2 regions of the Bacillus sp. FDAARGOS_235 genome follow, and region 2 is predicted to be linked to the other one. Evidence: riboswitches for the same ligand, from Rfam matches in the RefSeq annotation. Region 2 holds a riboswitch; the other holds the start of a gene.
The links. Region 2 has a riboswitch for S-adenosylmethionine ahead of A6J74_RS23205 (bifunctional homocysteine S-methyltransferase/methylenetetrahydrofolate reductase). Riboswitches for the same ligand answer to the same signal wherever they lie in the genome.
Positions count from the first base shown of each region.

Region 1: linked by a shared signal. The riboswitch ahead of metK (methionine adenosyltransferase) and the one ahead of A6J74_RS23205 (bifunctional homocysteine S-methyltransferase/methylenetetrahydrofolate reductase) in region 2 are both predicted to bind S-adenosylmethionine.

Region 1 covers NZ_CP020437.2:3,597,477-3,604,629, reverse strand. The annotation lists gene A6J74_RS20675 (phosphatase PAP2 family protein) at 1-45, shown strand, start outside; gene A6J74_RS20670 (glycosyltransferase family 4 protein) at 58-1,200, shown strand; gene A6J74_RS20665 (molybdenum cofactor guanylyltransferase) at 1,481-2,083, opposite strand; gene A6J74_RS20660 (MogA/MoaB family molybdenum cofactor biosynthesis protein) at 2,080-2,589, opposite strand; gene A6J74_RS20655 (hypothetical protein) at 2,842-3,021, shown strand; gene A6J74_RS20650 (hypothetical protein) at 3,028-3,207, shown strand; gene metK (methionine adenosyltransferase) at 3,249-4,448, opposite strand; SAM riboswitch class I at 4,618-4,739, opposite strand; gene pckA (phosphoenolpyruvate carboxykinase (ATP)) at 4,968-6,554, shown strand; gene A6J74_RS20630 (ATP synthase subunit I) at 6,807-7,153, opposite strand, start outside.
Region 2 covers NZ_CP020437.2:4,065,779-4,072,931, forward strand. The annotation lists gene A6J74_RS23185 (cysteine hydrolase family protein) at 1-143, opposite strand, end outside; gene A6J74_RS30095 (hypothetical protein) at 684-833, shown strand; gene metC (cystathionine beta-lyase) at 1,203-2,366, opposite strand; gene metI (cystathionine gamma-synthase/O-acetylhomoserine thiolyase) at 2,363-3,475, opposite strand; SAM riboswitch class I at 3,571-3,680, opposite strand; SAM riboswitch class I at 3,883-3,992, shown strand; gene A6J74_RS23205 (bifunctional homocysteine S-methyltransferase/methylenetetrahydrofolate reductase) at 4,063-5,895, shown strand; gene metH (methionine synthase) at 5,895-7,153, shown strand, end outside.

The sequences.
Region 1 (7,153 bases), 470 kb from region 2:
TCTGGCATCATCTCTTTTTATCAATGCATCCCACTCTTCACGTAAAGGAGCGATATGATGAGAGTCGCCATATTTACCGATACTTTTACACCACAAATCAATGGGGTTGCGAAAACATTAGAGCGATTAACACGTTACTTTCAAAAAGAAAATATCGCCTATTCTGTTTTCGCCCCTCAGCATACCGCTGAAGATAATTTCGTAGCAAATGTGAACAAAATGAGAAGTATCCCGTTAACAATATTATATCCAGAATGCCGCTTTTCTTTTCCTACTCCGCGCATTAAACGGGAACTTCTTACCTTTAAACCTGATATGATTCACATTGCTACACCTTTCAACATGGGACTTTGTGGATTGTATTATGCAAAAAAGTTAAACATTCCAGTTGTCGGTTCTTATCATACTGATTTCGATGCCTATTTACGCTATTACAAAATCGAATTCCTCTCTAATATGCTTTGGAACTATTTAAAATGGTTTCATAGTCATATGCAAAAGAATTTTGTTCCTTCCTCTGAAACATTACATCAACTAAAAAATAAAGGGTTTCAGTCCCTCTCTATTTGGGGACGTGGTGTAGATTGCACACTCTTTCATCCAGCTTATAATACAGACCTATTCCGAAAAAAATATAATATTACAGCGAAGTATGTCCTTTCCTATGTTGGACGGATTGCTCCTGAAAAAGATATTGATACGTTGCAAGACCTTATCGTTAAATCCGCGCATACTCGAAACGACATTCATTGGCTCATCGCCGGAGATGGTCCTCTAGCAGCAAACTTATGTGAAGCTGTCTCGAAAACAAATGTCACTTTTACTGGCTATTTACAAGGTGAAGATTTAGCTGAAGCATATGCTTGTTCTAACATAATGGTATTTCCATCAGCTACTGAAACGTTTGGAAATGTCGTACTCGAATCACTTGCATGTGGTACCCCTGTCATTGGTGCAAATAGTGGCGGAGTTAAAAATATTATTACAGATGGAAAAACGGGAGTTCTTTGTCCACCAAAAGATGCGGATGCATTTCTATCATCCATTTATTCTTTATTACAAAATAAAGAAAAACTTATACAGATGGGAATAGCAGCTTCGTCTTATGCGAAATCCAAAAGCTGGGATGAGATTTTTCGTGGCTTACTTAATCAATATGCAGAAGTCCTTCAGCACGCCACATCAGAATTACTCGCTTAAACACAAAAACTCCCTTCAAAAAAATGAAGGGAGTTTATTACACGAACACAAATTTTAGTTTAATAAATGATACATAAGGTTAAATATCACTTTATTTCTATATACATTATAACAAAAATAAACATAACTAAACATACTTGTAATAAAAACCCATAAAAATTAATATATGGTTATACAGTGTTTTTACTGTATAGTGATTTTAAGAATTCCCCTTAAAATCAGCTTACTCACATACCTTTATACAGCAATTGTTCCCCAATTCTGTATATCAAAAAACCTTTCATTCATTTGAAAGGTTTTTTTGAGCTTGCGCATATTCTTCTTTCGTATTTACATTTATAAACCATTCTGCATTTGCTTGTATATCTTCTCCGGCAACATATTTCACATTACATTGTAATAAAAGCTGCCCCATACTTCTTTTTTCTTCTTGAAGTAAAGTATAAATCTTTTCTTTCACACGGTTATGATACGCTGCAAGTAACGGTTGTTTTCTTCCATTAATAATAGGTACAACCGCATCATATTCATTGTTCGTTTGCTCTAATAAAATAGTAAACCACTCATGCGAAACATTTGGCGCATCGCAAGGCATAATAGCGTACCAATCTGCTTCTATATATTCCATTCCTGATACAATTCCAGCAAGTGGACCGTTTCCTTTATAGTGCGGAATATCTTCTATAACAGGAACTTGTACGAATTGCTCTACTCGCTCTTTTATATCAGAATGACTAATGACTACAACCTCTTGGAGCGTCCTTGTCATCACTTTCAAAATATGCTCAATAAACGTACTCCCTTGCCAGCTCGCTAACGCTTTCGGCTCACCAAACCTACTCGACATACCACCTGCTAATACAATTCCAGCCCACTTACTCATTGGCGATGCAGTTCGAATGTAATATGACCTAACTCCGGTAAAATCAACTTATTCATCGCAAGGCGAACTGCTCCGCTAGATCCTGGCATTGAAAAGACAACTTTTCGCCCAATTGTGCCACCAATCGCTCTACTTAACATTGCACTACTTCCGATATCTTCTAAATAACTAATCATGCGGAACAACTCACCAAATCCGACAATTTCTTTATCTAATAGCGCTGATACGGCTTCAATTGTGACATCACGTTTCGTAATACCTGTACCACCATTTGTTAATACAACATCAACATCTTCCTTATGATAACCAGCTAACACTGCTTGCTGAATACTTTCTTTATCATCTTTTACAATTGCATAAGAAGTCACTGTATGGCCTGCTTCTTTTAACAATTCATGTAATAGTTGTCCGCTCTTATCTGTCTCTTCCGTACGTGTATCGGAAATTGTTACAATCTTGCAACGCACTTCTTTTGGCGCTTGTTTTTTATGTTCATTGACACTCATTTTTCTTCTTCCTTTCTTAAAGACTTTTCTTCATTTTATCATACATACCTTTACACAATTATGTATGAAGACGATGATGCATCATGATACAATATAAGTATAGTAATCCACAAAAAGGAAAATGAAAAACATTCTTTCTTATCCCCCTAGACTTCACATCATTAGCTAACCTTTAACTTTTCTTATATTTTCTACATAGTAGAATTCAGTTTTTAAAATTGCACTACCAAATAAATCGGAGGTCTACCTATTATGGAACTATACAAAAAATTAACAACAACATTCATCCTCTTATTCGTTGCTTCCATCACTGTCGGTTTTTCTCTAAAAGGAGCAATTCCATACGCCACATTAGTAAGTATTATATTCGCAACGCTATTTTTACTAAGCAGTGCCTTTTGCGCGGGTAAAGCACGTCAAATGAAAGGTTGATTGCATATGTTACATAAGAAACGGACCATTTGTAAATCATGTGAAAAAGAAATACAAACATATGAAAAATCACGGATTCATATGCCATTTCCAGCAAGTGGTATGACTAATATGAAAAAATATATTGAGCTAGACGGAGAAGTGTATTGTAAATCATGCATTCAAATTGTAAGTAAAACGAAATAAAAAAAGCTTTGCGCTCACTGCGCAAAGCTTTTTTTCATATATTATAGACCAGCTTGCTCTTTTAAAGTAGCTGCTTTGTCTGTACGTTCCCATGAAAGATCTACATCAGTACGTCCAAAGTGACCGTAAGCTGCTGTTTGTTTGTAAATTGGGCGACGTAAGTCTAGCATTTTAATAATACCAGCTGGGCGAAGATCGAAGTTGTTACGAACTAGTTCTACTAGTACGTCTTCAGATACTTTACCAGTGCCAAATGTATCAACTGAAATTGATACTGGTTGTGCTACGCCAATTGCGTATGCAAGTTGTACTTCTGCTTTGTCAGCAAGACCAGCTGCTACGATATTTTTCGCAACATAACGAGCTGCATATGCTGCAGAACGGTCAACTTTCGTTGCATCTTTACCAGAGAATGCACCGCCACCGTGGCGAGCGTATCCACCGTAAGTATCAACGATGATTTTACGTCCTGTTAAACCAGCATCACCTTGTGGTCCACCAATTACGAAGCGGCCAGTTGGGTTAATGAAGAATTTCGTTTCTCCATCCATTAATTCTGCTGGAACTACAGCTTTAATTACATGCTCTTTTAAATCGCGATCGATTTCTTCCCATGTAACATCTGGATGATGCTGTGTAGAAATTACAATTGTATCTACACGTACAGGTTTACCATTTTCATCATACTCAATTGTAACTTGCGTTTTTCCATCCGGACGTAAGTATGATAATGTGTCATCTTTACGTACTTCAGTTAAACGGCGAGCTAATTTGTGAGCAAGCGAGATTGGAAGTGGCATTAATTCTTGTGTTTCATTACATGCAAAACCAAACATTAAACCTTGGTCTCCTGCACCAATTGCCTCAATCTCAGCGTCAGTCATTTGACCTTCGCGTGCTTCTAGCGCTTGGTCAACACCCATAGCGATGTCAGCAGATTGCTCATCGATAGATGTTAAAACTGCACAAGTTTCTGCATCGAATCCGTATTTTGCGCGTGTGTAACCAATGCCTTGAATTGTTTCACGAACGATTTTTGGAATGTCTACGTAAGTAGAAGTCGTAATTTCCCCCGCTACCAATACTAAACCAGTTGTTACAGTTGTTTCACAAGCTACACGTGCATTTGCGTCTTTTGATAAGATCGCATCTAAAATTGAATCAGAAATTTGGTCACAAATTTTATCTGGATGTCCTTCAGTTACAGACTCAGATGTGAACAGATGACGTTTTTTTGTCATGTGGTAAACCTCCCTACAGTAATTGTATATATTGTACGGAACTCATCCTTAATTTGCCACAAACTGCGACATACATTTATTCTCCCACACAAGCATACAGAAAAACCTTTCCTACTTAACATAGAGGAAAGGTTTAATTTGCTACTTGCATACTGCTTTTTGCCCTTTGCTCTTATCGTTCGAGACCATTAGCCTCGCACAGGTTTTAGCACCTATTCACATGTATTTACCACTACAAGTGAGGTTGCTGGGCTTCATCGGGCCTGTCCCTCCGCCAGCTCGGGATAAGAGAGTATCCGTCCCAACCTATACTAAAGAAATGATATTCATTTGTCAATTAATATTCACATTTTCCTGAAAGTTTTTCTCAATACGCCTGGAATGAAATATTAATAAGGAAATAATACATTCACACAAACAAAAATAAATAAATAGTATACATTATTTATATAATTGTGTTATACTATTGATGGGGATTACGAGAAATATTTCATTAAATGAAAAGGATGGTATATAAATATGAGTACTGTGAATGTCCAAATCGGTTTACATGAATTATTGAACGGAAGCAATGCACAGATTCAACTAAGTGTTCCGCAATTAGTGGAAAAAGTATTAATGCGAAATGAAGGGAAATTAACTTCTACTGGTGCAGTTTCTGCTTCAACAGGAAAATACACAGGACGTTCTCCTAAAGATAAATTTATTGTGAAAGAAGCATCGGTTGCTGACAAAATTGCTTGGGGAGCTGTGAACCAACCGATTTCTGAAGAACATTTTAATAAATTATATACTAAAGTTTTAGAATACTTAAAAGAAAAAGAAGAGTTATTCGTCTTCAAAGGATTTGCAGGCGCCGATCGCAACTATCGCCTACCAATTCAAGTTATTAACGAATATGCATGGCACAATCTATTTGTACATCAATTATTTATTCGTCCAACTGAAGAAGAATTAACAACTCATGAATCAGAGTTTACAATTGTTTCTGCACCGAACTTTAAAGCAGATCCAGTAATTGACGGTACAAACTCTGAAGCATTCATCATGGTTTCATTCGAAAAACGTATCGTACTAATTGGTGGTACAGAATACGCTGGAGAAATGAAAAAATCAATCTTCTCTATTATGAACTTCTTACTACCTGAACAAGATATTCTTTCTATGCATTGCTCTGCAAACGTAGGTGAAGAAGGTGACGTAGCACTATTCTTCGGTTTATCTGGAACAGGTAAAACAACTTTATCTGCTGATCCAAACCGTAAATTAATCGGTGATGATGAGCATGGTTGGTCTGATAACGGTGTATTCAATATTGAAGGCGGTTGCTATGCGAAATGTGTAAACCTTTCTCATGAGAAAGAACCACAAATCTTTGATGCAATCAAATTTGGATCTGTTTTAGAAAACGTTGTCATTAATGATCAAACACGCATCGCTGACTATAACGATACTACTTTAACAGAAAATACACGTGCTGCCTACCCTATGCATGCGATTGACAATATCGTGCTGCCAAGTGTTGCAGGACATCCAAATACAATCATTTTCTTAACTGCTGATGCATCTGGCGTATTGCCTCCAATCAGTAAGTTATCAAAAGAACAAGCTATGTATCATTTCTTAAGTGGTTACACTAGTAAACTAGCAGGAACAGAGCGCGGCGTTACATCTCCGCAAGCTACATTCTCAACTTGCTTCGGTTCACCATTCTTACCACTTGATGCATCTCGCTATGCTGAAATGCTTGGTGAAAAAATTGAGAAACACGATGCGAAAGTATTCTTAGTAAACACTGGCTGGACTGGTGGCGAATACGGTGTTGGTAAGCGTATGAACTTAGGTTACACTCGCGCAATGATTCAAGCAGCACTAAGCGGTGAACTTGCAAAAGCTGAAACTGCTAAACATGACATCTTCGGTCTTGAAGTACCTCTTCACGTACCAGGTGTACCTGACGAAGTATTAATACCTGAACAAACTTGGGCTGATAAAGCTGCTTACAAAACAAAAGCAATTGAACTTGCAAACGAATTCAAAGAGAACTTCAAAAAGTTCGACAGCGTTTCTGAAGCTATTATTAACTTAGGCGGTCCAATCGCTTAAGTTAAAACTTTCTGTTGGAATAACCCTTTACTCATATGAATAAGTGTCGTGTAACCGAAAAGTTTCGCGTACTCACCGACAAAACCCAATGCGGCTTAACGGTTACACACACTTACATAAAAAAGAAGCTTACGTTTTTACGTAAGCTTCTTTCTATCTATTTTTTATACAAGTACGGAGCTAAAAAAGGCTCTAACCGCTTCTAGCCACCGCTGGATCCTCTATCCCATCTAAAGAGCAGCTTTTATCTTTTTATCTCTTCGTTAATTCTTTCTCATCTTTCATGCTATAGTAGCCTAAATTAACAACAATTAAGAAATAACCGCCCATAATCCCTACTGCAAAAGCCCACATCACCATATGGTGCTCAATTTCGTACATAATAATAGCACCCAAAATAGCAGCGGCAAAACGGTTAAACATACCGAGCGTCGGTGCTTTCGTTTTCTTTACAATGCTATCTCCAAGCTTCTCAATTCGTCTCCCTAAAAGCCAAACACAATACATACTTACGATAAGTCCAATTCCTGCACCTAGAAAATGCGCTGAAAACGGCGTTAACATCCAGCCTAATAGCAGAATACCTAGTAAATAATACG
Region 2 (7,153 bases):
ATTGGTTTATTTGATTTTCTGTATGAAGAAATTCTTTTATTTACTTTTGTAAGCAAGTTTTGTAAATCAAATAAATGCTCTCCGCTATAACATACCCCATTTTGTAAATCGATAACGATTAAAATATCAGAACAAGTATCCATTATTTTTACCCCCTTGTATTTCTTAATATATCGATAAAACCATTATTTGTAAATAAGTGATGTGCTTTTATCCCACTATTTGTGGGAGGCGGGCTGCCCGTAAACGCCCGATTGGTGAAGGCTAATAATGAGTGGGAATGAACAAAACCCCCAATGATTAAATTTTTGTACAGAGATAATAAAGTAGTTTCATTTACAATAAAATTCTTTAAAAAACAATAAAGTTGTTTTATTATAATTGGGGTAGAGTCAAGAAAATACGCATTTACAACGATAAGTATTTTGATACAAGTCTTATGAGACATTATGAGGTCTAATTGAAAGGTGATTGGATTATGTACCGATAGGTTTTACTCTATTGAGATTGTGAAGTTTCCTACTTAGACTAACGGGGCAGGTTAGTTAGATAAAGGGATATTTGGATTAAGATAGATGTAAGTAGAAAAACTACTAAAGTAATAAGATTTGCTTCAGTAAAATAAGGTATATTATATTTGTTGAATAGATTCTCTGTAAAGACAAGAAAAGTAGGTGAACAAAGTGGGCAAATATCAATTGGATTACAAAAGTCAGGTAGCTGTGGCAAAGTTTCATGAAAAACAGACGCCTGCCAAATTTGATAAAAAGCAGCAACTTGAAAAATTGCGTGCGGAGTATTTGAAAAAGAAGCAAAAACAAACAGATAAATAATATGTTTTGTTTGTCTGATTGTTTTGTATTCGGTGTAAACAAAAGGAAATAGGTAAGTTATTCATCGTTCAAATATATACAGGCTATTTTTTCAAACATCTTTCTTAATGAACTAACGCATGCGTTAGTTCATTAAGAATAAATAAAAAAGTCGATTCCTTGAGAGGGGAATCGGCTTTTTTTAATAAGTGATATTTCCTTAGCGTTGTAAATCCGCATTTTCCTGACGCTACCCCTCATTAGACTAACGAGGAGGATGGTTGAAGAAGACAAAAAAATTTGAGTACAAAAAGAAAAAACACTAAAAAGAATATACTAAACCGCATAAAAAGAAGATATGAGAACTTAATCTCATATCTTCTTTTCTCTCTACGCATTTACAGGTTCTTCTACATAAGAGAGGGCATTTTCAAAATCGGATATTAAATCGTTAACATTTTCAAGACCGACTGATAAGCGAAGTAATGAATTAGAGATACCTCTTTCATCACGAGCTTTTTGCGACAGTGCGGCGTGGGACATTTTAGCTGGGTAGGAAAGAATCGATTCGACAGCTCCTAAACTCACTGCAAAAACAGGTAATTTTACTTTTGATAAAAATTGGCGGAGTGCATCTTCTGACTGCAAAGTAAACGATAAGACCGCTCCAGCTGACGTTGCTTGAGATTGTTGAATATTAAATCCAAGATGTGTTTGTAATCCCGGATAATAGACATTTTGTACTTTAGCATGCTCTTGTAAATAGTGTGCAATTTTATTGGCATTTGCAGCTGAGTGCTCAAGACGTACATGTAATGTTTTTAGACCGCGAAGTACGAGAGAACAATCTTGAGGTCCTAAAATAGCGCCAAATGCATTTTGTAAAAATCCAAGCTTTTGAGCGAGTTCGGCATCTTTTACGACCGTTAATCCGGCAGTAACATCACTGTGACCAGCAATAAATTTTGTAGCACTATGAAGAACGACATCGGCGCCAAGATCAAGTGGCTTCTGGAATAATGGTGTCAAAAAAGTATTATCAACAAATGTAAGAGCACCAATAGATTTTGCGAGTTTAGAAACCTCGCGAATATCTGTTACTTTTAAAAGTGGGTTAGATGGTGTTTCTACATAAAAGAGTTTCGTATTCGATTTAATATTTTGCTTTATTTCTTCTAAATTGGTCATATCAACAAATGTATGTGAAACACCGTAACGGGAGAGTACTTCAGTTATAATTCGATAAGTGCCTCCGTATACGTCTTCTGAAATGAGAACGTGATCGCCTTGTGAAAGAAGGAGAAAAGCAGTAGAAATCGCTGCAATGCCTGAGGCAAAGGCGAATCCTTTTGTTCCGCCTTCTAATAAAGCAATGATATCTTCCAAAGCTTCACGAGTTGGATTTCCAGATCGGCTATAGTCGTATTTGCCAAAAGTATCTACATCAAACTGGTGAAATGTTGATGTGTTATAAATGGGAACGTTAACAGCTCCTGTTTGTGCATCGTGTTTATATTGGTTGTGTAGTAAGAGTGTATCTATAGAATAACTCATATTCTCACACCTTCTTTTACAAGTTTAATGGCTTGATTTAAGTCTTGAATTAAATCATTACTGTTTTCAATGCCGACGGAGAATCGAAGAAGACGATTACATACACCGTTCGCCGTTCTGATTTCTTCTGGAATATCAGCATGTGTTTGCGTTGCTGGATAAGTCATTAAACTTTCTACACCACCAAGGCTTTCGGCAAATGTGATTAAGGATAAAGATTGTAAGAATGGATTAATCCAAGCTTCATCTTTAAGTCGGAATGAAATCATACCGCCTCTCCCTGGATAAAAGACATCTGTCACACCATCCTCATCATTTAAATAAGTAACAACTGCTTTCGCATTTTCTTCATGTTGTTTCATGCGAAGCGCTAAAGTTTTCATACCACGAATTAATAGCCATGAGTCAAATGGGCTTAAGACAGCACCGGAGGCATTATGATAATGAGCGATTTCCTCACAAAGTTCCTTTCCTTTTGCAACGACAAGTCCGCTTAATACATCATTATGCCCACCTAAATATTTCGTTGCACTATGAAGTACGATGTCAGCACCTTCTGTTAATGGCTGCTGTATATAAGGCGTGTAGAATGTATTGTCTACGATAAGAAGTAGTCTGTGTCTTTTCGCTACAGTTGCGACAGCGGCAATATCAGTAACTTGCATTAATGGATTAGTCGGAGTTTCTATGAAAATAGCCTTCGTTTCAGTTGTGATAGCTTGCTCAATCTGTTTAATAGATTGTGTATTTACGTATCTACATCGAACATTCCACTTTTTTTCGTGTTCGGAAAATAAGCGATACGTTCCCCCGTATAAATCTTCGGATACAATAAGTTCATCTCCAGAACGGAATAATGAAAGGACGAGGAGAACAGCTGCCATACCTGAACTACAGGCATAACCTTGTTGGCCATATTCTAAATCTGCGATTGCCTGTTCTAAAAGACCACGAGTTGGATTTCCAGTTCGTGAATAGTCAAAGCCGGTAGATTTACCAAGTCCTTCGTGACGATAAGCGGTTGAGAAATAAACGGGTGGATTAACAGTTCCTGTTGTAGTTTCGCTACGATTTCCGATTTGTGCTAGTTTTGTTTCGATAGTTGACATGTAAAAATTCCTCCTTTTTAAATTGAACCAGTAGTTGAATATAAAATAAAAAAAAGCCTTCTAAGAAGAAGGCTTTCGGATTGAATAGAGTCTTCTTCTCATCTGTCAAATCTTTCACAATTTGCTGGAATTAGCACCTTATTAACAAATGTTAATGGTTGCTGAGGCGTCATAGGGCCAGTCCCTCTACCTCTCTAGATAAGAATGTTCGTATGAAATTTTTATTATGTTTTTAACTTTACAACAAAAGTTAATTGAATTGCAACTTTATTTTAAATAATTTTTATTTTTCCGCAAGTGTCATTGACTTTTATATTTGTGCATGCTAAATTTATAAAAAATTAACAAACATTGTTAAAAGGGGAACGCATTTCCTTTTAGCTACATAAATAAAATAATAAAGACAACTCTTATTGAGAGCGGTGGAGGGAAAGGCCCTGTGAAACCCGGCAACCTTCAAACGAAATGTTTGAAACGGTGCTAATACCTGCAAAACGAATGTTTTGCATAATAAGAGGCGGAACAATTATGTCCCCCTCTTCAAAGTGAAGAGGGGGTTTTTATATTGATAGAAATGAGGGAGATTCGTGAAATTACTAGATTTATTATCAAAAGGAATTGTAATAGGTGATGGTGCGGTTGGAACGTTATTACATTCACATGGTTTGCAAAGTAGTTTTGAAGAATTGAATGTATCTGATCCAGACCTAATTATATCGATTCATAAACAATATGTAGCTGCTGGTGCAGATGTGATTCAAACAAATACGTATGGAGCAAATGAGGCGAAATTACGTATGTATGGCTTAGAAAATCAAGTTGTTCAAATTAATAAAGCGGCAGTGAAGCTTGCGAAAGCATCTGTTACAAACAGAAATGCAATTTTAGGAACAATCGGTGGTATGAAACATATCGGAGCTGTCACAACGACTGATATGGAGCGAGAATTTATGCTACTTGAACAGGCAGGTGCTTTACTAGAAGAACAGGTTGATGGATTACTATTAGAAACTTTTTACGATGAATTTGAATTACTTCATGCCGTTAAAGTATTGCGTAAGCAAACGAATATTCCGATTGTTGCTCAAGTAGCGTTACATGAAGCAGGTACGACTCAAAATGGAAATGATGTCAATGAAATATTAAAACAGCTTATAGATTACGGTGCAAATGTTGTTGGATTGAACTGTCAACTAGGGCCACTTCATATGACGGAAGCTTTCAAAATGATATCGATTCCGCAGAATGGCTATTTATCAGCATACCCAAATGCAGGTCTCCCAAATTATGTGGAGGGACGTTACGTATATGAGGGAAGCCCAGCTTATTTCGAAGCGATGACACCGAAATTTATTGAGCAAGGTATTCGGTTATTGGGTGGTTGTTGTGGTACGACTCCAGAACATATTCAAAGTATGAAGCGCGCTGTTGCGAATGTTACACCTGTAATAGAAAAAGACACGATTCAAAGACCGAAAGTAGTTCATACACACGAGAAGCGTTCGAAGGTACAGGTTACTCTTGCGGAAAAGGCAAAAAAACAAACGACAGTTGTAGTGGAATTAGATCCGCCGAAAACGTTAGATACACAGCGGTTTTTTGAAGGAGCAAGAGCGTTAAAAAGAGCGGGAGCAGACGCTATTACTCTAGCAGATAACTCATTAGCATCGCCTCGTGTTTCGAATATGGCAATGGGCGCATTATTAACGAAGCACGATATTCCAGTATTGACACATTTAACGTGTAGAGACCATAACGTCATTGGACTACAATCTCATTTACTAGGTTTATCAGCGTTAGGTATGGAGGAAGTATTAGCTTTAACTGGTGATCCAGCGCGCGTTGGTGATTTTCCGGGAGCAACTTCTGTATATGATCTGTCCTCTATAGAGTTAATTAAAATGATTAAAGAAATGAACGATGGACGTTCCATTTTAGGGAAATCCATTGGACCGGCAACAAGGTTTTCAGTCGGAGGTGCTTTTAATCCTCACGTAAGGCATTTAAAAGCAGCGGTAAAGCGAATGGAACGAAAAATAGATGCTGGGGCTGAATATTTCTTAACACAGCCGATATATGATGTTGCTTTAATAGAAGAAGTATATGAAGCAACAAAACATTTGGAACAACCTATTTTTATTGGAATTATGCCATTAGTAAGTAAGCGGAATGCAGACTTTCTCCATTTTGAGGTGCCGGGTATTACTCTTCCTGAAGAAATAAGAGAGAGAATGGATGGACACGAAACGAAAGAGGCAGCTATCGAGGAAGGGATTCGTATTTCACAAGAGTTGATCGATGCAGCGATGAAATATTTTAACGGTATCTATTTAATTACACCATTTCTAAAATATGAAATTACAGAACATCTTGTTAAATATGTGAGAGAAAAGCAAGAAGTGAAAGAAGGTATTAATTGATGAAGTGTATAGAAGAAAAATTACAAAATAACATTTTAATATTAGACGGTGCAATGGGGACAATGATACAACAAGAGGACTTAACTGCGGAAGATTTCGGAGGAGAAGAGTACGAGGGCTGTAATGAATATTTAGTAGAAACAAGGCCGGATGTTATTTTAAAGATTCATAAAGCTTATATTGAAGCTGGAGCTGACATTATTGAAACAAATACATTTGGGGCGACAAATATCGTATTAAGTGATTATGAGCTGTCTCATTTAGATGAAGAACTAAATGAAAAGGCAGCACGATTAGCGAAACAAGCTGTTAAAGAAAGTGGGAATGAAGTATATGTTGCAGGTGCGATGGGACCGACAACGAAAGCAATTAGTGTTACAGGAGGAGTTACATTTGAAGAACTAATAGAAGCTTATACTAGGCAGGCGAGGGGATTATTAAATGGCGAAGTTGATGTGTTACTCGTTGAAACGAGTCAAGATATGCGTAATGTGAAAGCTGCTTATATTGGAATTCAAGCTGCTTTTGAAGAACTAAATAAAATTGTTCCTATTATGATCTCTGGGACGATTGAGCCGATGGGGACGACTCTGGCTGGGCAAACAATTGAGGCTTTTTACTTATCCGTAGAACATATGAAGCCATTATCTGTTGGATTAAACTGCGCGACTGGTCCGGAGTTTATGAGAGACCATATTCGTTCTTTATCTGATTTATCGGAGTGTTACATTTCTTGTTATCCAAATGCAGGTCTTCCTGATGAAGATGGACATTATCATGAATCTCCATCTTCTCTCGCTGAAAAAGTGAAGCGATTTGCTGAAGAAGGATGGATTAATATTATTGGTGGTTGTTGCGGCACAACACCAGAACATATAAGAGCAATGAAAGAAGCGCTAGCATCTCTTACACCGCGTGCGCAAAATGAACGAGCCGGACATGGAATTAGTGGATTAGAGGCGCTGCAATATGATGAGTCTATGAGACCGTTATTTGTAGGTGAAAGAACGAATGTTATAGGGTCACGTAAATTTAAACGATTAGTGGCAGAAGGTAAATTTGAAGAGGCTGCTGAAGTGGCAAGAGCACAAGTGAAGAAAAATGCTCATATTATTGATATTTGTATGGCAGACCCTGACCGTGATGAAATAGAAGATATGGAAAAATTCTTATCAGAAGTTACGAAAGTGTTAAAAGTACCGATTATGATTGATTCAACAGATGAAAATGTAATGGCGAGAGCACTTACTTATATTCA